Regions from separate parts of the Parageobacillus caldoxylosilyticus genome, predicted to be linked through region 2. Evidence: predicted binding sites of a transcription regulator. Region 2 holds the regulator's gene; each other region holds the start of a gene.
The links. Region 2 encodes LexA, which represses DNA repair genes until DNA is damaged. Its sites were predicted from a motif close to CGAACATATGTTCG; they were not measured.
Positions count from the first base shown of each region.

Region 1 (7,478 bases), 1.5 Mb from region 2:
CAATACTGTATTCTTTGCCATCTTCTTTCCATCTTGTTTTCGCTTCTGCTTTCCAGTCGTGCGGATAGTGGTAGAAGATATAGATGTCATTCCGCATGACTATGTGTTCGAGTGGACTGTTTCCTGTCACCGTCACTTCGCCACCGATCATTTCTGCCCCCTTTTTATTGAGATAGTACACATGCTCCCTCAATGCTTTATAGTTCAAATATTCCCGGATAGACTGTAGCACCCGATTTGCATTCCGTTTGCTTCCCAGGTCGAACATATATTGAATTTGCGAACGGCTTAATGCGCCTAGGCTATTCAAAGAATATAGTATCTTCATCTGCCGTTCGGTTAGTTTTTCTAACTTTAGCAACGCGGTACACCTCCAGCCTTTTCGTCATTTCATCATCAGTGATGTATGGTACTTGGACTATTTTTTTCTCATGCGTCTTGATGATCGCGCGGCCTGGGATGTCAGACGGAAGTTCTTCTGCGCCTTGTTCGTCGATCACGACAGCTGACGCATATCCGGTCGGCAGGCGAAACGAGATTTTCAAGTCCGCGTTCTGTTTAATCTGCCTTGGCAGAGTGTCGCTGGTCGGATATTGCGTGCAGAAAATGAGGCGAATTCCTAGCGCGCCACCGATTCGTGCGATTTCAGAAAGAATGCTTTGGCAATACGAAAGTAAATCACGCATTGGTTTTTCCATGAACTTTTCTGGAACGAGCTGTGCTGCTTCATCGACAATGATGAACATTCGTTTTTGTATAGGCGTATGCACCACGTTAGACCATCCATTTCGCTTAAATTCAGCCATTTTTTGTTCGAGCAGTACCTTTATACTCGTTAGGCATTCAAACGCCTCTATTGGGTCACTGGCGACGTCTATGACTTGTTTGATTTCACGGTACCGATCAAATTCCAAACCGCCTTTCATATCAATAATCAAAAATTCCACATCGTTGGGATGATGCTCAATGAGATATGTCATCATCATTTTTAAAAACACTGTTTTCCCGAATCTCGTCGTCCCTCCTGCTACACAATGCGGCGTTTTATCGAAATCGTGGAAAATCCAGCCTTTCTCATTGAAACCTAGTGGAACGACCCAGCCTGGCATGTTCGGAACATCACTATATGGTACTTTTTCTGGAATGTCGTTTTGAAAAACATCGATGTATAACCATTTCTTGAACGTGACTTCAACTGGTCGATCCAGAGTAGCAGCAAGTATTTCTTCAACTGGTTCCAACGCTTTTTTAGGTATCCCTAACGGTACGCGATACACATAACGCACACAGTAGTCCTTTTGTTCTGTTGCAACAAGCTTCGGATAGACAAACTCCTTTCCCTCGACTGCTCCGACTTTCAAATTACGAAATACTGTATCAATCACTCGTTCCTCTTTATGCTTGTTCTTAACTCCGGCCAAGATTGCCGCTGAACCAGCAAGGACAGGAATCGCTAACAATTCGAACAAGAAAAACACCCCCAGAAAAAAGAGATACTATCCCAATCATCGAGCATATTCCCGATGGCTTGGGCATACGCATGATAATAGGGTTTCAAATGAACCCGCTCCCCGTCCATAGGGGAATATGCGTGGGAACATGTCACAAAAACAAAATGGACAGCTTATGAATGAAATAAAACATGCTCGCGCATATTCCCGCTTGCATTCCCACATTCAAGACAAAGGACACGCTTTCCTTGTCTACCCATCCTTTGTTCTCCGCATAGGCAATTCCAATCAAAACAAGCCCTCCACCGATCACTTCGATCATTTTCGCTGCCCCCTCATGTTGTATTTCACAAAATCCTCGTCATCCATAATTTGTCTTGCGTACTCCGCGATCAACGATTTTGGAATCTGAATGTACTCCTCATCCTCGATGTGTCCCAACTCCTTGCCGATCTGTTCATAAAGCGAATAATATCCTCTGAACTCTTTGTCGTTCACTTCAAAACGCTGGATATAGTCAAACAGCTTCTGCTTCTTCTCCTTTGTGTCTGCGCCGTAATAAAGCTCTTTCAAATAATCCGAACTGTGTAGATAAGGAGTTTGATCAAGATACTCGAATTCGTTCGTTTTCCGATGCCGTCTTCGATGTTCGGCATATGCCTGGAAGATGCTCTGCAATACCCCTTCATGTTCCAACCTACCTTCCTCCCTTCATTCCCTGTTTTCTGGAAGATTGCATGATTACCGACTTTGAAGGAAATCGGGTATGTTACGTGGAATTTTGTTTGGTATGGTAAAGGGTATTCGGGAAGGATTGTCCAATATATCTTGTCCTTAAATTTTTATTTAAAGATTTTTAAATAAAAATTTAAAAGACGTTACGGAACTAAATGGAGAATGTAATTTTAAAAGGACGGTGGGACTTTCGTGGCCAACGGAATCTTTCGAAACAGAATATCTTTTTGGATAAAGGAAAAAGGACTAATCCAAAGAGCAATTGCTAAAAAAATGGGGAAAACTGAACAAACTTTTTCGAAATGGTGTAATAATGTCACCCAACCGGATTTAGAGGAAGCATACATACTTTCGCGTTTAATCGGGGTATCATTAGAAGATTTGTGTGAGATGGTCTACGAAGAAACAAAAAAAGAGCCTACTCAAAGCGAGTAGGCTGAATTGCTTGCTTTTATGTAAAATTTTGTCTTGCGTATAGGCAAGAAGATGGTAAAATTGGAAATGTTGAAAAGCTAAAAAAGGGGGATTTTTATGTCGGACAAACCAAAGAAATCCATTTTCAAGCGCTGGTGGTTCTGGGTGATCGCGATCATTGTAGTGGGCGCGATTGCTGCGGGTGGTTCCGGTGGTGAGGAAGAACCAAAAAAGGTAGCAAGCAATAAAGCCACCGAAGCCAACACTACGCCAAAAAAGGAGAAGGAATTTAAAATAGGGGATACCGTACAGCTTGGTGACAATGTGCTAACCGTAACAAAGGTGGATAAATCAGCAGGAAATGAATTCGATAAACCAAAGCAAGGAAATGAATTCGTGATTGTGCATGTACGTATCGAAAACAAAGGGAAAGACAAAATCGACTATAACCCACTTGATTTTAAATTACAAAACAGTAACGGTCAATTAGTGGATACGGCAATCACAAGCATCGGAAGCGATACAGCATTGCAAGCTGGGCAATTAACGCCAGGAGGAAAAGCGGAAGGTACGATCACATTCGAAGCTCCAAAAGGAGATACTAAATTACAATTACAATATACACCAAGCTTCTGGAGCGATAAAACTATCAAAGTAAACTTGCAATAAAAAAGGCCCTTCTCATCGAGAGGGGCTTTTCACATGGAATCATCTTCATCGTCCTCATGGAAAAATGGATATTTCAGGAGCATTTTCTGGAATGAACCTTCATCCTTGATTGGGAGTCGACGTGGAGATTGGTAGTAGCATTTCTGATGCATGACGGTGTTTATGTTGATACAACTATACACCCTATACACACTCCAATATGCTTTGCCGAATTTACTAATCAGCTTATGTAATCGCTTTTTATTAATACTTTTTCGTCGTACATTGAGTCCACCTTAAGTATCAGGAAAAATAACAACAAAGGCATCAGCAATGTTTTAGCATATTACTTACGAATAAAATAGCTAAGAATCCTTAATAAAATACCATTATTTTACAAAATTTTATGTTATATTAGTATATAAATGTCGGGATTTTTGAGAAAAAAATTTTCATTTCTCCCCCTTCTTCAACGTAAATTTAATACCATAATTTGATTTAAAGGGGGAATATTTCCATGAAGTTTAAAAAAATTGTTAGTTTATCCTTTGCTGTGTCTATGTTATTTTTTCCATTCCTTGTAGAAGCAGCCCCTAATGATGAGGTAGAACCCCCAAAAACCGTTTCCGAAATTAACGTGTCTCATGGAAAAGGAGCATATGTCCAGGGAGAAGTCATTGTCCAATTTAAAGATCGAGTAAATGCTGAAGAAAAAGCAAAGGTATTAAAAGGAGTTGGGGCAACGGCCGTTCCAGATAATGATCGAGTTAAATCTAAATTTAATGTGCTAAAAGTAGGAAATGTGGAAGCTGTTGTGAAAGCATTAAATAATAACCCGTTAGTAGAATACGCGGAGCCAAACTACTTATTTAAAGCAACTTGGACTCCAAATGATACGTACTATCAGGGTTATCAATATGGTCCACAAAATACGTATACCGATTATGCTTGGGATGTTACAAAAGGTAGTAGCGGTCAAGAGATTGCTGTTATTGATACGGGTGTAGATTATAAACATCCTGATTTAGATGGAAAAGTCATTAAAGGATACGATTTCGTAGATAATGATTACGATCCAATGGATTTGAATAATCATGGTACGCATGTAGCTGGAATAGCAGCTGCGGAAACAAATAATGCTACAGGTATTGCCGGCATGGCCCCAAACACAAAAATTTTGGCTGTGCGCGCTTTAGATCGAAATGGCAGTGGTACTCTAAGTGATATTGCCGATGCAATCGTTTATGCTGCTGATTCAGGCGCTGAAGTCATTAACCTTTCACTTGGTTGTGATTGTAGTACAACGACATTAGAGAATGCTGTAAACTATGCATGGAATAAGGGATCTGTAGTAGTTGCCGCAGCCGGAAATGATGGATCCTCTACAACATTTGAACCGGCTTCTTATGAAAATGTAATTGCAGTTGGTGCAGTAGATCAATATGATCGGTTAGCATCATTCTCGAACTATGGAACATGGGTAGATGTCGTAGCTCCAGGGGTAGACATTGCCTCAACTATTACTGGTAACCGATATGCCTATATGTCGGGAACTTCCATGGCATCCCCTCATGTAGCTGGTCTTGCAGCCTTATTAGCAAGTCAAGGACGGAATAACGTAGAAATTCGCCAAGCCATCGAGCAAACAGCAGATAAAATCTCCGGAACTGGAACATACTTCAAATATGGAAGAATCAATTCTTATAATGCTGTAACATATTAAATATTAGTTGACTAAACGAAAACATATATTTAAAAAATTTCATTATTAAATAACGACACCGTTCCCAATACCAAGGGCACGGTGTCTTCATTCAATCTTTTGGAAAAATCAAGACATACAGATTATGTAAGAAAGCTTGCTCTGCCATAGGAATTGAAGAGGAAAATCAATAGCATTCTTTTTTATCTCAGCAAAAATAAAAAACCTGCCAAATGGCAGACAAATAACTAACTCTAACTAACTCTTTTTTTCTTTCTTCTTTCTTTTGTAAGACGAATCGATAAAATGTTACTCAATTTAAAGATTCGCCGTTGTTTTCTTAAGGTGCAAAAGGCGTTGATATGTGCATCTCCTACAGCCTCTAGGATAATAACCCTTTGACTCAATTCGCCACGATCGCTTAGATAAATTATTTCGACCGGTTCTCGATTCTCCAAAGCGTTCAGAAGCAATCCCCTCACGGCTACTCCCTCCTCCTCTTTAATTACAATTATAAAAGAACTTATGTTCGTTTTTCAATAAAAATAGGAACAAATGTGCGATGTTTAATTTAAAATAAAAAACTCCTCTCGAATGAGAAGGGCTTTTCATATGGAATCATTCTCGTCATCTTCGTTGAAAAATGGATATTTCAGGAGCATTTTCTGAAATGGACCTTCATCTTTGATTGGGAGTTTACGTCGCGGAGATTTGTAGTAACATTTCTGATGAATGACAGTGTTGATAATGTCGAGGAACACTTTTTCGTCCATCTGAACCGGTTCAGAACAAACAGGACAACGCAATCTGCCTACGATTTCGAACATACCTACTTCCTCCTAAAACAGCATTCATTCGATAAATACCACATTGAATTGTAACTTCCTGCTTTTGTTCCCATGTAAATAACTGTATAATTTTTCTTGTACTAAAAAAAGGGGGAGGAATTTTATGAAGCACTTAAAAACATTGGTTTCTGTTGTTGTCGCTTTGACTTTTATGTTTATTCCAATGAGCGCAACAACTAATGCTGCGACAAAAAATATGTACGTCCACTTTATCAATGTTGGACAAGGAGATAGTATTTACATTAAAGCTCCTAATGGTGAGGACATTCTGATTGATGGCGGCAACAAGGATGGCAGCGATGTAGTTGCATACCTTAAAAAACAAAAAGTGAAAGACATTGAATTTATGATTGCTACTCATCCCGATGCCGATCATATTGGTGGACTCGACGAAGTTTTAAAGGCCTTTCCAGTGAAAAGTGTGTATGCTCCAAAAGTTAGCCATACTTCCCAAGCGTATAAAGATTTTCTTACTGCAGTCAAAAACAAAAAATTAATGATCAAAACTGCCAAAGCTGACGTAACTCTTTCCATCAAAGGTGTAACCGCAAAATTTGTTGGTCCTGTCAAAACATATAGTACAAGTGATACAAATGACTGGAGTGCAGTCTTAAAGATCACCTATGGTAAAAATTCATTCCTTTTCACTGGTGATGCAGAGGCAAAAGCTGAAGCAGATATGATTAAGGCGAAGAAAGATTTGCGCGCTGATGTATTAAAAGTTGGACATCATGGAGCTAAAACTTCTACAAGTACTGCTTTCCTGAACGCTGTTAAACCAAAATATGCAGTAATCTCTGTTGGGAAAAACTCATACGGCCATCCAACAAAAGAGGTACTTAATCGCCTCAAAGCTGCAAAAGTTACTGTCTATAGAACAGATCAAAAAGGAACGATTGTTTTCACAAGCAACGGTTCTAAACTTTCAGTAAAGACGGAGAAGCGCTAATGAAAAAGGTGAAAGGAATTATTGATCGTTTCGAAGATGATATTGCTGTAGTTGAGATCAACGGAAAAACTCACGACTTTCCGAAGTCCATTTTTCCAAAAGAGGCTGATGTAGGAGATGTTGTTATCATTGAGGTGACAGTTGATAAAAAAGCAACCGAAAAGTTAAGAAGAGAAATTGAGGAATTGATGAACGAAGTATGGGAAGATTAAAAGCCCCTCTCGATGAGAAGGGCTTTTCACATATTCTTCTATACACATTTGCACCCCCAAAGCATATAGAACTTCTTCATAAACATTTGAAATTATCGCTAAACCAAACTTATACGAGTCTTCACATCATACAGAGTTCCTTCAGAAACAAGAAGGTGGTGACTACATTGATCGGGGAAAGACTGCGTAAAATACGGAAACAACGTGGTCTTACGCTTCAAGAAATAGCCGACAAATTAGGTGTTGCCAGAAGTACATATGCTGGATACGAAAGTAACTATCGACAACCACCATTAGAGATATTAGTTCAAATATCTGAAATACTAAAAACTAGCACCGATTATCTATTAGGATTAACGAACAATCCGTATCCGAAGGAGCCGACACGAAACATAAAAGAACTATTAAAAGAAAATGATCTTCATTGGGATGGAGTACCACTAACAGATGAGGAACTAAAACCTCTGCGTGATATATTAGAATTAATTGTTCGACATCGGCTCCCAAAAGCGATACAGG
Region 1 covers NZ_CP040553.1:2,857,671-2,865,148, reverse strand. Annotated here, with positions in the region: gene BV455_RS14710 (replication-relaxation family protein) at 1-268, opposite strand, end outside; gene BV455_RS14705 (FtsK/SpoIIIE domain-containing protein) at 303-1,478, opposite strand; gene BV455_RS14700 (hypothetical protein) at 1,603-1,773, opposite strand; gene BV455_RS14695 (hypothetical protein) at 1,770-2,147, opposite strand; gene BV455_RS14690 (helix-turn-helix transcriptional regulator) at 2,379-2,621, shown strand; gene BV455_RS14685 (DUF4352 domain-containing protein) at 2,718-3,269, shown strand; gene BV455_RS14680 (S8 family peptidase) at 3,766-4,971, shown strand; gene BV455_RS14675 (WYL domain-containing protein) at 5,205-5,432, opposite strand; gene BV455_RS14670 (hypothetical protein) at 5,559-5,777, opposite strand; gene BV455_RS14665 (ComEC/Rec2 family competence protein) at 5,902-6,747, shown strand; gene BV455_RS14660 (DUF3006 domain-containing protein) at 6,747-6,959, shown strand; gene BV455_RS14655 (helix-turn-helix domain-containing protein) at 7,127-7,478, shown strand, end outside.
Region 1: the regulator LexA is predicted to act here: its motif matches at 5,469-5,482, upstream of BV455_RS14675 (WYL domain-containing protein).

Region 2 (7,478 bases):
CGTCGACCGCTAAAAAAGAAGGGGAAACTTGCGCAAGCGCGTGGCAAATGTCGTCAGCGGCTGATGGACTGTCAGTGACAAGAAGCAGGCGTCGCTTTTGCACGATAAGCAGTGCTTCATCCCCGATTTCATTTTTCAATATAAACATATTACGCTCTAAATTTTTGCCGACGCTGCCGGCAAAATATTGTTTCAATCCTAATTCCAATCGGGAAAACGATAACCGTTCGGTAATAAATTCGACTTGTTTTCGGCAAATGCTTTTTAGCGGCGCTTTTGCGACTTGGTGCTCACGCAATAGTTCGACAATCTTTTCCGTACGATCGCGGTAATAGCTTGCCACCTCTTCATTTAGCAAATAAATCCAATAGCGCACCATTTCCCATCCCCCGTTTCTATTTATTCGTTTATTTCTATTATAAAAAAACAAAAGAGAAAAATATGTCTATTAACGAAAAATTTTTCCACTAACATTGTCGATTTTTTGCATAACAAAAGCTGTCTCCGTCCCAAAGGCGAAGACAGCTTTCTTTTGCTATTTGCCAAGCAATGCTTTGACCCGTTTTACGACATTCTCGACCGTAAATCCGTACTCTTCCATAATTTTCTCCCCTGGTGCCGAAGCGCCGAAGCGGTCAATCGCTAAAATATCACCTTCCTCGCCGACGTAGCGCTCCCAGCCGAGCGACGCGGCCATTTCGATCGCCAACCGTTTTTTCACCGCGCGCGGCAGCACTTGTTCTTTATAATCGGCAGACTGCTTTTCAAAGCGATCCCAGGAAGGCATGCTGATGACGGAAACGTGAATGCCTTCTTCGGCCAGTGCTGCTTGCGCTTTGACGGCAAGGCTTACTTCCGATCCGGATGCGAGCAGCAGCGCTTCCGGCTGGCCGTTTTTCGCCTCCGCTACCACATATGCCCCTTTTTTCACGCCTTCATACGCCCGCTCTGCCGTATTCGGCAGCGTCGGCACGTTTTGCCGCGTCAATACCAGTGCGGTAGGATGATCGGTTGCTTCCAGCGCCAGCCGCCATGCCGCCGCCGTTTCATTCGCGTCAGCCGGACGAATGACCGATAAATTCGGCATTGCTCTTAATGACGCCAAATGCTCGACCGGCTCGTGCGTCGGGCCATCTTCGCCGACGGCAATGCTGTCATGCGTCAGCACGTACGTAACCGGCAAGCCCATTAAGGCAGCGAGGCGGATGGCAGGACGCAAGTAATCGGAGAACACAAAGAACGTACCGCCGAATACTTTCAGACCGCCGTGCAGCGCCATTCCGTTTAAAGCCGCGCCCATCGCAAATTCGCGCACACCAAACCAAATGTTGCGGCCGTCATAGCTTTCCGGCAAAAAGTTGCCCGCGCCTTTCATTAATGTTTTGTTGGAGCTAGCCAAGTCAGCCGAACCGCCAAATAGTTGCGGAACCGCTTTTGCAATCGCGTTGATCACTTCCCCGGAAGCGGCGCGCGTTGCCAAGCTTTTCCCTTCTTCATACACTGGAAGCGATTTTTCCCATTCTTCTGGAAGTTCGCCATTGATCGCCAATTTCAATTGGTTCGCTAAATCCGGATATGCTTTCTCATACGCAGCAAACAGCTCATTCCATTCCGCTTCTTTTTTCTCGCCTGCTTCCTTGACCACTTCGCGGAAATGGTCGTATACTTCTTGCGGCACATAAAAATCTTCGGCAAAGGTCCATTGATATGCTTCTTTTGTCAGTTTTGCCTCTTCGGCTCCAAGCGGTGCGCCGTGCACATTGGAAGTTCCTGCTTTATTTGGCGCGCCGTAACCGATCGTCGTTTTCACTTCAATCAGCGTCGGACGGGTTGTATCTGCTTTCGCTTCTTCCAGCGCTTTTGCAATTTCTTCGATATCATTGCCGTCTTCGACGCGCAAATATTGCCAGCCATATGCTTGAAAGCGCTGCTGTACATTTTCGGAGAAGGAAAGACGTAATTCACCATCAAGCGAAATATCGTTCGAATCGTACAGAACAATCAAGCGGCCAAGTTTTAAATGCCCCGCTAATGACGCTGCTTCGGAAGCGACCCCTTCCATTAGATCGCCGTCGCCGCAAATTGCATATGTGTAGTGGTTAACAATTTCAAAACCTTCGCGGTTATATGTAGCTGCCAAATGACGCTCCGCCATCGCCATGCCAACGGCCATTGCAATCCCTTGGCCAAGCGGACCAGTCGTTGCTTCCACTCCCGGCGTATGTCCGTATTCCGGATGTCCCGGCGTTTTACTGCCCCATTGGCGGAATTGTTGAATATCTTCCATAGAAACGTCGTAACCGCTTAAATGAAGCAAGCTGTATAGCAGCATCGAGCCATGGCCCGCCGATAAAACAAAACGGTCGCGGTTAAACCATTTCGGGTTGCTCGGATTATGATTCATAAATTTCGTCCACAGCGTATACGCCATCGGGGCGGCGCCCATCGGCATTCCCGGATGCCCGGATTTTGCCTTTTCGATCGCGTCGATGGACAAAGTACGGATCGTTGTAATCGCTAGTTCCTCGATCGTATGCGGCATATCTTTCCATCCTTTCATCAACATAGTTTCAATTCTATCATATAGAAAATTGCTCCAGATGTACAATATTAAGTGGCGCATAAAACAGAAAAAGAAAGCATCTTTTTATAGCATGCTTTCTTTTTCCAACAATATTAATTCATCCGCTTCTTTTGGCTTTCTTTTAACTTTTTCGGCGTGACATCATTGCCGTTAGGGTCGATGACCGTGACCGAATGAAGCATATGAACCATCGTTTCACGAAACACCTGAATATATTCTTGGCGAAGCTGCTGCTGTTCCAACGCTTCGTCTGCCGTCAAACCAGCCGTTTTTGCCTTTTTCGCCAATTCATTAATTCGTGCGATTTTTTGTTTCGATAACATGACTGCCTCCACCTACGTTTCCTATTGTTGTTACGCTCCCATCTTATAGGACAAAAAGAAAAATTGCAACGGTCCTGCTTTTTCGTCCGCAAGCTGCAAAAGGCGCCTGCACTATATGGCAAAATGAAAGAGGTAATAGCCGCATATATCGTTCCGCCCGCAACAGGGCAAAGCTATCTTTTATGCGGCGAAGCATGCTCATCGACATATTCCCGATAGCGGCGATGGACGGTCGCTTTTGATACGTGATAGCCAAAGCCGCGCAACGTGGCGGCGATTTCGGCAAACGTCAAACCGCTGTGGCGCAAGCGGACGATTTCTTCGACAGGAAGCTCTATTCGTTCCCGTCCGGCGTTTTCCCCCATATGTTTTAAATTTCGTTCGGGACGGTAGCCTCGCTCCACCGCCCGCTTCATCCCGCGCTTAATTTTTAAATTATGTATTTTCCGTTGATATTCTTCAACAATGCTAATAATGTTCAGCACCATCTCATCCGCTTCCGACAGCTGCATTTCACCGTTATGGGCGATGGTATATATTTTTACCCCTTCTTTTTGGATGCAATGAAGCAGGGCTATTCGCGCATGGCCGCGCCCCAGCCTTGTTTCATCTTGAACTAAAAGGGCATCAATCTCTTGTTCTTTTAATGCTGAAAACAGCTCAAACACGCCTTCTCTGTCCACTTCATAGCCGCTCGCCTGCTCCATAATCACTTTCGCTACTTCAAAGCCGTGCTTCTTCGCAAGCTGTTCAAGCTCTTCCTTCTGCCGTTCGAGCGACGTTTCCTGCTCTTCTTTTTCGGTGCTGACGCGGCAGTAAATAATCGCTTTCATGCGATACCATCCTCTTTTCATATTATTGGTTGACAGCCAGCTGTCTATCTTCCTCTGATTTTAACACAGGAATGACAATTTTTTCACCGGCAATAATCCGCTGGCCGGATAGGTGGTTAACGTCGACAACCCAGTTGATGAATTCCTCGGTGGAAAGCCGATGTTGATCTTCATATTCTTTCGCCAGTTTCCAAAGCGTGTCTCCAGAAGCAACGGTGATTTCCATATATTGATCTTTTTCCACCGGTTTGTTTGCGTAAAACAGCGCCCCAATCACCATAAACAGCAACGAAGAAAAGAGGAGATAATGCACCATCATCCGCTTCATATTTCCCACCTCTTGAGAATGTTTGTTCGGTTTTGTTCTCATTATAATAAAGAACATTTGTTTGTGTCAATATAAATCTCGAACTTATGTTTGTTTTTTCCCTATCACCGTGTTATAATGTAAGCAAATGATGTGGCAAGAGGTGTATAGGATGACGAAACTATCAAAACGGCAGCAGCAAATTTTAGATTTCATTAAAAAAGAGGTAAAAACAAAAGGATATCCTCCTTCTGTCCGGGAAATTGGCGAAGCGGTCGGACTTGCTTCGAGCTCTACCGTCCATGGGCATCTAGCGCGGCTCGAAAGCAAAGGATATATTCGCCGCGACCCAACGAAACCGCGCGCGATTGAAATATTGGATCCCGATTTCACCGCGTCGAAGGAAAAAGAAGATGTCGTCTCTGTGCCTATGATCGGAAAAGTGACGGCCGGACAGCCAATTACCGCGATTGAAAACATCGAAGATTATTTTCCGCTGCCAAAACGGCTCGTTTCTGCAGAAGATCAAGTTTTTATGCTGGAAGTGATGGGCGACAGCATGATTGAGGCCGGGATTTTGGATGGCGACTACGTGATTGTGCGCCAGCAGTCTTCCGCCGATAATGGGGATATCGTCGTGGCGATGACCGAGGACAATGAGGCAACCGTCAAGCGCTTTTTTAAAGAAAAAGACCATATTCGCCTGCAGCCGGAAAATTCGAATTTAGAGCCAATTATCGTCCGCAATTGCACCATTCTCGGCAAAGTGATCGGCGTCTATCGCATTATTCATTGAAATAGAATAGAAAACGAAGCCAGATGGAGAGTTCTCTGCTTGAACGCATGATAAAAAGGCTGTCTCATCCGCATGAGACAGCCTCTTCGTTTTTAATACAGTTCCATATATTGATCGCGTTCCCACTGATGGACCGCGGTGCGGAACATATCCCATTCGATTTCTTTCGCTTCGACGAAATGTTCGAATAAATGTTTTCCGAGCGCTTGCACAATGACTTCATCCGACTTTAAGTTTTCGAGCGCTTCCGCCAATGTCGCTGGCAGGTCGACGATTCCTTCTTCTAAGCGCTCTTCTTTCGTCATGACGTAAATGTTGCGGTCGACCGGAGCCGGTGGAGTCAGCTTGTTTTTGATTCCATCTAAGCCCGCTGCTAATAATACGGCCATCGCCAAATACGGATTGGCTGCCGGGTCGACGCTGCGCACCTCAATGCGCGTGCTCATGCCGCGTGAAGCTGGGATGCGGATGAGCGGGCTGCGGTTGCGGGCGGACCAGGCTACATAACATGGCGCTTCATAGCCAGGAACGAGACGTTTGTAGGAGTTGACAGTCGGGTTCGTTACCGCCGTAAAGTTTGGTGCGTGTTTCAGCACGCCGGCAATAAATTGCAGCGCTGTTTCGCTTAATTGCAAATCCGCATTTGGATCAAAAAACGCATTTTCATTATTTCTAAACAAGGATAGATTGCAATGCATCCCAGACCCGTTAATGCCGAAGATCGGTTTTGGCATAAATGTGGCGTGAAGGCCGTGTTTACGGGCGATCGTTTTGACAACGAGCTTAAATGTTTGAATGTCGTCGCACGCTTTCACCGCATGGGCGTATTTGAAATCAATTTCATGCTGGCCAGGCGCCACTTCATGGTGGGAAGCTTCAATTTCAAATCCCATTTCCTCAAGCTCAAGCACGATATCGCGCCGGCAGTTTTCCCCTAAGTCCGTCGGCGCTAAATCGAAATAGCCGCCTTGGTCATTTAATTCCAACGTAGGGCGCCCATTTTCATCTAATTTAAAATAGGAAAAACTCCGGCTCCGCGCCCAGGTTGAACGAAGTAAAGCCGAGCGCTTCCATTTCTTTTAACACCCGCTTTAAGTTATAGCGCGGACATCCTTCAAACGGTGTGCCGTCTGCATTATAAATGTCGCAAATAAAGCGGGCTACTTTTCCTTTTTCCGCCGTCCACGGGAAAATGACAAACGTATCCAAATCAGGGTATAAATACATATCCGATTCTTCGATGCGGACAAATCCTTCAATCGAAGAACCATCGAACATCATTTTATTGTCTAGCGCTTTCTCTAGCTGGCTGATTGGAATTTCGACGTTTTTAATCGTGCCAAGAATATCGGTAAATTGCAGGCGGATATACTTGACGTTTTCTTCCTTGACGATGCGCATAATGTCTTCTCTTGTGTATTTTGCCATTTTGAAACTCCTCCCCGGCTCCCAATTTTTTACTGCCAACGATCATTAATGAAAGAAGCGAGCGAGATCTCCTTGGCGAAGTGATGCACGTTGGAAACGCCCCGCCTGCAGCAGCTCCGTTCGCAAAATTTCGCGCAGCTCCTCGTCCGATAGTTTCTGTTTCACGACTTTTTCCACTTTTTCTGGCTGCTCTTTGCGATCGGCCTGCCGCGACGCAAAAATTTGCTTAATGCCGGCCAAGTTGACTCCTTGATCAATCAAATCTTTGATTTCAAGAAGGCGATCGATATCGTTGAGGGAAAACAAGCGGCGGTTTCCCTCGGTTCGTGCTGGAGAAACGAGGCCATGCTCTTCATAATAACGGATTTGGCGGGCGGACAATTCGGTCAATTGCATCACAATCCCAATCGGAAACAATGGCATGGAACGACGGATGTTGCTATTCATGCCAATTCCTCCTCGCTTATGATAGTTTCATTTTACAACCTGTCAGAAAATGTGTCAACAAAATGTTAGATTTTCTTACAAACGAATTAATTGCTTTTCGATTAATTGGTCAATCGCCGAACAAATCGCGATTTTTACATGGGAATACGTTAATCCTCCTTGTACGTAAGCCACATACGGCGGGCGGATCGGCCCGTCCGCCGTTAATTCAATGCTCGCTCCTTGGACAAAGGTTCCTGCTGCCATAATCACATCATCCTCGTAGCCAGGCATATAGCTTGGGTACGGGGTGAAGTGGGCATTAACCGGAGAGGAAAATTGAATCGCCTGGCAAAAAGCGATCATTTGCTCTGGATCGTCAAACTGGACAGATTGCACTAAATCGGTGCGCTCCGCATTCCAGGAAGGATCCGTGTTTAGACCGATCCGTTCTAACATCGCAGCCGTGAAAACCGCCCCTTTTAGCGCCTGGCCGACGATATGCGGCGCTAGGAAAAAGCCTTGATACATTTCATGCAGGCTATATAACGCCGGTCCCGCCTCCGCACCGATCCCCGGTGAAGTCATGCGGTACGAACAGGCCTCTACATATTGTTTTTTCCCGACAATATAACCACCTGTTTTCGCAAGCCCCCCGCCGGGATTTTTAATGAGAGAGCCGGCGATTAAATCGGCGCCGACATGGCACGGTTCTTTTTCCTCGACAAATTCTCCGTAGCAATTGTCAACGAAAACGACGACATCGGGCTTCACGGTTTTG
Region 2 covers NZ_CP040553.1:493,084-500,561, forward strand. Annotated here, with positions in the region: gene sirA (sporulation inhibitor of replication protein SirA) at 1-379, opposite strand, end outside; gene tkt (transketolase) at 536-2,542, opposite strand; gene BV455_RS02515 (DUF896 domain-containing protein) at 2,677-2,907, opposite strand; gene BV455_RS02520 (YneB family resolvase-like protein) at 3,081-3,740, opposite strand; gene yneA (cell division suppressor protein YneA) at 3,763-4,068, opposite strand; gene lexA (transcriptional repressor LexA) at 4,220-4,843, shown strand; partial or broken gene glnA (type I glutamate--ammonia ligase) at 4,936-6,271, opposite strand; gene BV455_RS02540 (MerR family transcriptional regulator) at 6,317-6,718, opposite strand; gene BV455_RS02545 (methionine gamma-lyase family protein) at 6,794-7,478, opposite strand, start outside.

Region 3 (7,478 bases), 1.6 Mb from region 2:
AAACTCAGCAATTTTTTTGTTAATCAGCTCTATATTGTATGGGATGAATTTCTCGCTTTCCCGTCCATCTTCATATAGAATGAATATTTTTACTCCATCAATAAAGAGTTCGAATTCTAAATAATCTCCATTTTCGTTTTCAAACTCCAGCTGAATACTATCCCTTGCTGTTGGAAATATCTTTGGTTGTTTAATAATTTTATTTATAACTCCAAAAGCCTTTGCGATTAATTCAGATGAAAAAGGGGCAGCGCCGTTTCCATTCCAATCTGCATCAAGTTTACTGATAATCTTCAGCTTTTCAATGTTTTGTGCTTTTCTCATGTTTTCATGGATAAAAGGGGTTATTCTTCGTACAGAATATTCACCTGCATTCAACATTTTTAAGGATTTATAAATTTGTGTCGCATTTTCTTTAAATAATCCAAATTCTTTGAATCTGTTTACTACATCCGCTTCTGAATTATATATTTTTGTGACAAATTTGCCGATACTAACAGATTTTTGTATAGGTATGTTAAAGTATTCACCTACCCCACCATATGAAGAGGGAGTTATATTTAATATCATGACTTCGCCCCCTCATTTCTTATTTGCTCTAACATAATAATATGTTCACGAAGCCATTCATGGAATATTTTAGCTGATTCTAGATTCATGACAATGCCCGTTGAAACGTATCGAATAATGTTTTCATTGTGATTGGACGGTTTTACCTCGATTTCACCCGTTGGCTGTCCTTTTTCATCAAATTTATAAATTTCCTCGTATGGGAGGGGTCTACGTTCAAAATAAAAATTAATCACAATTTCCCCTTGGGGAGATATACCACCATGTGCCCCATTAACATATACAGGATTGTAATCATCAGCAAACACATATTTGAAATTTACCGTTTTCTTACTGCTACTCATAGGTAAAAACCTCCGATAACAAAAAATATTGTTGACTTAATTATGGCATATAGGAGATAACATATACAAGAACTTTCCAAAGTGTGAATGAATCAATATGAAAGCGATTTCTATAAATTGCAAGGTAATTCCTTTCCTCAGCACATCGACACAATTGACCGTGTTCACCAAAGCTTCTGCTTCACCTTCCAATATTTTCCTTGTTTTAGAATGATCATTGCATCATCTCCTTCAGTAACAATGGGAGCAATGAACATGAAGCTGTATCCCATTACTAATCAAAAGGGACACAATTTTGCGAAACCCTTTTTCCCGAAAATCATCAGGCATGATCGCAATCAACGTATAATCGGCGAGCGAATGGTAAAACTGCATTTTTCGGCCTGCCTTCTCCGTATACCACTTGTGACGCGTCGAACTATATAGTCCGAAATACTCGACAATCCACTTTCTGTCGTTTTGCTCGATCACCCAGTCAGGGATGTATACTTCGTCATATTCGTGGTTCACAAAACGACATCCTTCTCTTTCCACTTTCCCATCAACGACCGCGCGAATCAAAAAGTTATGGATTTCTAGTTCTTCTTTTGAATCGCACAATTGTCCGTCTACGCCTACAAGCAAGCGAAACTCCTCGGGGGAAAACGTGTATTCCGGATAGGATTCCATAATCCAACGGTAAAATTTGCTGTCGTAATGGCGATCGACCATGCTGATAAACCGCGGGAAATGCTTGCGAAAATACGCCCGGTTTAACCGCGGCAACTCCTCGCGGCCGATCCCCCGCTTGGCACAAAACGTCCGCAGCGCCTGCACCCGGTTTTGCGGAGAATGCCAATGTTGGTTCGGCACACGCTGAAACTCTGTCACATCATACTTACCCGGAAACACCGCCTCTATAATCTCAATCGGCGAACCGTGATATTCATGCAACAAACCTGTCAACCCTTCCTCCACCAGCCGCTGTTTCGTCATAAAGCGCGGGACATCCTGCTCGGCTACTTTCTCCCTGTTAATCAAATCCATAATCTCCCGTTTCACATTGTCAATATCTTTCCAGTAGCCATTTGGTTTGGTACGAAAATCATCGAGTGAAAACTGATTGGGGAAAAGGTATTGTATAAACTCTAGAGGCGAATTACGGTGATGTTTTAAAGCCGCACTAAAACGATGCTTCATCAGCATTTGCAGCGTCACTTTCTTCGGCACGTCTTCAAACCGAATCTTTTCCTGACGAAGCATGTCCATAAATTGCTCTTTTAAAAATTCGCGGTTCGTTGCATAACCTTGAGGAATTTTTTTAAAATCCGTTTCTTTAAAACGGCCAGGGTATAGGGCATTCATGAAGCGGTATGGAGAATGGCCGTGTCGCTTCAAAGGGTTGGAAAATCCCCACTCAACGAGCAAATCGTAATTCACCTTTCGCGGTATCTCCGCAATCCTTATTCCTTCCCTGCGCAAATGCCATTCTAATCGATCACGTATATTTTGAATATTGTTCCAGTAATTAACCGGCACCCGACTGAAATCAAATTCATTGTATCGGCCAAGATATACAAATTGAATTAATTTACGAATAGATTTAAAACGGTTTAAAGCTCCCCAAAGCTTCTGTTCCTTTATGACGGCTCGGTTGATCTTAGGGATTTGTTCCTTTTTCAAGCCAAGATGCACTTCTAATGCATAACGAACAATAATAATCACATTTTCGTCTTTTTCCCATGTACCTGAAGGAAGTGCCTTTCTTTTTCCGCTGATGAGCTCCTTATAGAGGTTCACAACTGGTAATTGTGACAACTCGGAGTGTCTAACACTTCTATAGTAATCTGGATAATCCATATGATCACCTCTACGTTTATTATAACATAAATACAAACATATGTTCTATAAAATTTAAAGAAATAGAGCCTACTAATCAGTAGACTCCTCGTTTTCGCTATTAAAACTCGAAATCATGATAGTGATGATGGATTCGTTTTCCTACTTGGCACTTGCTTTATCCGCTAAATTTCTTAACTCTTGTTTAATGTACCCAGCATTCTTACAATATTTTTCCCATTCTGTTGTAAATTTTCACTTTATTTCCGCTCAAAAAAGACTCTTTTTTGCACATTCCTTCGGAATATCCCTCTCCTCTTTTCCGAAAGAATGTGCTAAATTTTTTGTGAATTATTTCGGAATGGGGCATGGTTGATTTTCAGAGGGGGACGAGGGCGTGATTCGGTTTCATGACTTTCAGGTCGATGTCCAGACATATGCCCAGCGGGGAAAACAAAACGACTTTCCCCTTCTTAAGCGTTGCCCTCATTGCCAGGCCAAACGACCTCTTTATCGCCATGGGTACTACGAACGAAATGCCGTGACGCCGCATCAGTCTTATCGCATTTGGATCGCTCGGTATCGCTGCCCGGAGTGCTGGGGGACGGTGACTGTGTTGCCTTCATTTCTTCTCCCCTATTTTCAGTACACGTTGCCCACCATATGGAAAGTGATGAAAGAACGGTTGGGTTTGGCTCTGAAGCGGGGATGGGGGAGGTTTCACTCTTTCCTACAGAAGAAGGGGTTTTATTTTATGTCCGACGTTTATTCCGAAATTTGAATCACCTCCATTGGTTTTTTGCGGAACGGTGGAGGAAAATTGGCCCTGCCATCGTCCAAGCGAGAGAACGAGCCCTATGGTGGGTTCAGGCCATCGAGAAGCTTGGCCTCTTTTCCGTCATCCAAGAAATATGGGAGCACCGATCGACACATCTTTTTGCACGTATATTCAGTTCCTAATTTTACTTATATTCCCTTACATGGAATCATTTATAGATTCCACAAACCTTTCATCTCGACGGTCGGAGGAATGATCCGATAGGATAGAGACAGGATGGACCGATAAGGTCCTAGAATGGGATGAAGGAAGGAGGAGATCTAAATGGATGAGTCGATGAGACAGGAGATCGCTTTATTTCGGTATGGATTGATCGCTCCATTGGTGAATGGACAAGTCGATCCCAAAACGTACCTGAAGGAAGTAGCGGAACGGATCCATCCAGTTCCCCACCATGGAGAGAAACGCATCGCTGCCAAAACGATTCTCGACTGGTGCACGCAGTACAAAAAAGGAGGCTTTGAGGCGCTGAAGCCGAAACGACGGTCGGACCGTGGCCATTCCCGGAGGCTGTCACCCGAAGACGAAGATCACATTTTGTCCCTAAGAAAAAAAATATCCCCACATGCCCGTGACGGTGTTTTACCAACACCTTATCGAGCAGGGGGAAATCCAATCCATCTCTTATTTCACTATATACCGACTTTTAAAAAAATACAACCTTGTGGGGAAAGAAATTTTACCCATTCCTGAACGAAAACGATTCGCGTACGATCAGGTCAATGAGCTCTGGCAAGGGGATTTGTCCCATGGCCCGTTGATTCGCGTGAATGGCAAAACGCAAAAAACATTTTTGATTGCCTACATCGATGACTGCTCGCAGGTCGTGCCGTACGCTCAGTTTTTCTCTTCCGAGAAATTTGACGGGTTGCGGATCGTGACCAAAGAAGCGCTGCTTCGATATGGGAAGCCAAAACGAATTTATTCGGACAACGGCAAGATTTATCGGGCGGAACCCTTGCAGTACGCCTGCGCGGAGTTAGGGATCACTTTGATCCATACCCAGCCGTACGACCCGCAAAGCAAAGGAAAAATCGAACGATTTTTCCGCACCGTACAGACGCGGTTTTATCCGTTGCTCAAGATGAATCCACCGAAGTCGCTCGAAGAGCTAAACGAGCGATTTTGGAAGTGGTTGGAGAAAGATTACCATCGAAAACCGCATGCCTCGTTGAACGGGAAGACGCCACATGAGGTGTTTCAATCACAAGTGCATTTGGTGTCGTTCGTCGAGGATTCCGATTGGCTCGACGCGATCTTTTTGAAACGCGAATATCGTAAAGTGAAGGCAGATGGTACGATCACGTTGAACAAGCAGCTGTATGAAGTGCCGCCCCGGTTCATCGGACAATCGATCGAACTCCGTTATGATGAACAAGGCGTGTATGTGTACGAAGACGGCCAACGGGTCGCCGAAGCGGTCCTTGTCCGCCTCGAGGACAATGCCTATGTGAAACGCCATCGGTCACCGTTTGCGACGGTTCCGGTAGAGGGAGGTGAAAACGATGTATAAAACATTTTATTCCCTCTCCCGGGAGCCGTTTTCGAAGGAAACGAATCCACCAGAGGCTTATCGAGGAGCCTCGTATCAAGAGGCCCTCGCCGCTTTGGATTACGTGAAACGAACGAGAGGGATCGGTCTTTTGATTGGCGAACCTGGAGCCGGCAAGACATTCGCCCTTCGGGCGTTTAAGGAATCCCTGAATCCGTCACTGTATCACGTCGTTTATTTTCCACTGTCAACGGGAAGCGTGATGGACTTTTATTGCGGGCTTGCCTTCGGACTCGGGGAAGAGCCGAAGTACCGCAAGGTCGACTTGTTTCATCAGATCCAACAAGGGATCGAGCGCTTGTATCATGAACAGCGGGTAACGTCAGTATTCATCCTCGATGAAATGCATTTAGCGAAGGATGCCTTTCTGCAGGATATCACGATCCTGTTCAACTTTCACATGGACTCAACGAATCCGTTTGTCTTGATTTTGGCGGGGTTGCCCCATTTACAGACGCGGCTTCGTTTGAATCACCATCGCCCACTCCATCAGCGGATCATCATGCGATACCGGATGGGGCCGCTGGCCAAGGAAGAGGTGGCTCGGTATATCGAACACCGCCTGAAGCAGGCCGGGGCTAAACACACGATATTCACCCCGGCCGCCTTGGAAGCCATCGCCCTGCAGTCCCAAGGGTGGCCGCGGATCATCAACACGTTGGCCACTACCTGCCTGTTATACGGTTATCAGTTGAAAAAAGACGCCATTGACGAAGAAATCGTGCGAATGGCAGCGGAGGAAATGGGATACTGACATGGAAGGGGGCGACCGGCCCCTTCCGTGTTCCATCCTCATCTCGATGGATCATCTGAAATAATGTGCAAACGTTCGGAAATAATCTGCAAAATTCGGGATAATTCGCAAATATTTTGCACATTATTTCCGAATTCGTCCGAAATAATTTGCAAAAGGGATTCTGAAACAATGTGCTAATTTACACCAAAAGCCCTTCAATACGACCATATTGTGTATCTAGATTTCGTTGATAGTAGCCGTTTCTCATATTGGATGTTTCCGCCCGTTCGATTTCGAGGAAATGTTTGATTTCTTCCCGCATGATCAGTTCTAATTTTTCTTTCACAAACTGACGAATAACACTTTCCAGTTGATTTGCCCAGTCGACATTCGATATACTTTTAGACATGGGTAGGGTTCTCCTTTCTCTGGAATGTGTTGTGGTCCAAATCAGAGAATACCCTACCTTTTTTCTTTTGATCTAGTAAAATGCTTTACACAAAATTTTATACATCATCAAACTACTCGTCATGATATAATTCAAATTCAATATTTTCTTTAAAGTTAGAGGTAAAATTATCTATAATTGTTGCTGAGTACACAAATGGTGGTAATCGTTTCGTCCCAAGATTATTTTTTAGAAAATCTATTGTAAATTTAATTTTCGATAAAGCATTTTTATCTGGTTTTCCAGAATATTTAGTAAAACATTGCTCCACTTCTGTAAAGGAAGATATATACATACCTATAAATTGTGGCCAATTAATTACTATATGTTTCTGAAACTCTATTTCATTTCTATCTTTGCCTTTGATAGGAACATCTGTTTCACAAACTAGCTTTTTTGTTAACAAAAATTGTAACAATTCCTTTTCCTCTGAATTATCGAAGCATGACGAATCAATAACTATACCAGACCATTCCTGTGCAGATTCTAATTTTACTGCTCGAATAATGGACTTACCAACAATAATAGGAGGATTCGAAAATAATGAATCTTTCACTAACGCTCCCCTCAAAGGAAAACCCTTCAAAAGTGATTTTGCCATGAATATATTTAGCGTTCTTACCATTTTCTCTAATGAGTGTATCTTATTATCATTTGAATAAAGAATTATTGAATCAGAAAATTGATAAAAAGAAATTTCTTTGCTTTGTACTTTAGGAAATTTATTTTGACTAATATCGATACTTGTACTTTTTTCATTAATAGCCACAGCTAAAGCGCTATTAAAATTAATTAATAATTGAGCACCTAAAGCTTTGGGATCATTAAAGTTATTTACAATATTTTTAAATCCAAGAATATCGATAAATGCGACATATCGAGTATCATTCATTTATAATCTCCTTCCCTATCAATTTTGGCATTCTTTTCTGTGAAAATAACGGATCCATGAACGGTTATTTTCATGCTGGGTGGCGAGCAAAACTTGCTCATGGACGTTTTTTACTAAATTTTTTATTAAATTTCTCAATTTCTTTATGATTAAGAACATGTTGCAAAACGCATAGATGCATAAATGCACATAAAAAATCCACCACCTTGGAAATCATATACAGTGACCAAAACCAACTACCAAGGGGTGGACACTATCATGATTTCCAATTTGAGCAGCC
Region 3 covers NZ_CP040553.1:2,096,179-2,103,656, reverse strand. Annotated here, with positions in the region: gene BV455_RS10630 (hypothetical protein) at 1-570, opposite strand, end outside; gene BV455_RS10625 (hypothetical protein) at 567-914, opposite strand; gene BV455_RS10620 (DUF4046 domain-containing protein) at 1,146-2,753, opposite strand; partial or broken gene BV455_RS10615 (DUF6431 domain-containing protein) at 3,130-3,692, shown strand; partial or broken gene BV455_RS10610 (IS481 family transposase) at 3,835-5,083, shown strand; gene BV455_RS10605 (ExeA family protein) at 5,076-5,876, shown strand; partial or broken gene BV455_RS10600 (transposase) at 6,061-6,267, opposite strand; gene BV455_RS10595 (hypothetical protein) at 6,380-7,198, opposite strand; partial or broken gene BV455_RS10590 (transposase) at 7,457-7,478, shown strand, end outside.
Region 3: the regulator LexA is predicted to act here: its motif matches at 2,787-2,800, upstream of BV455_RS10620 (DUF4046 domain-containing protein).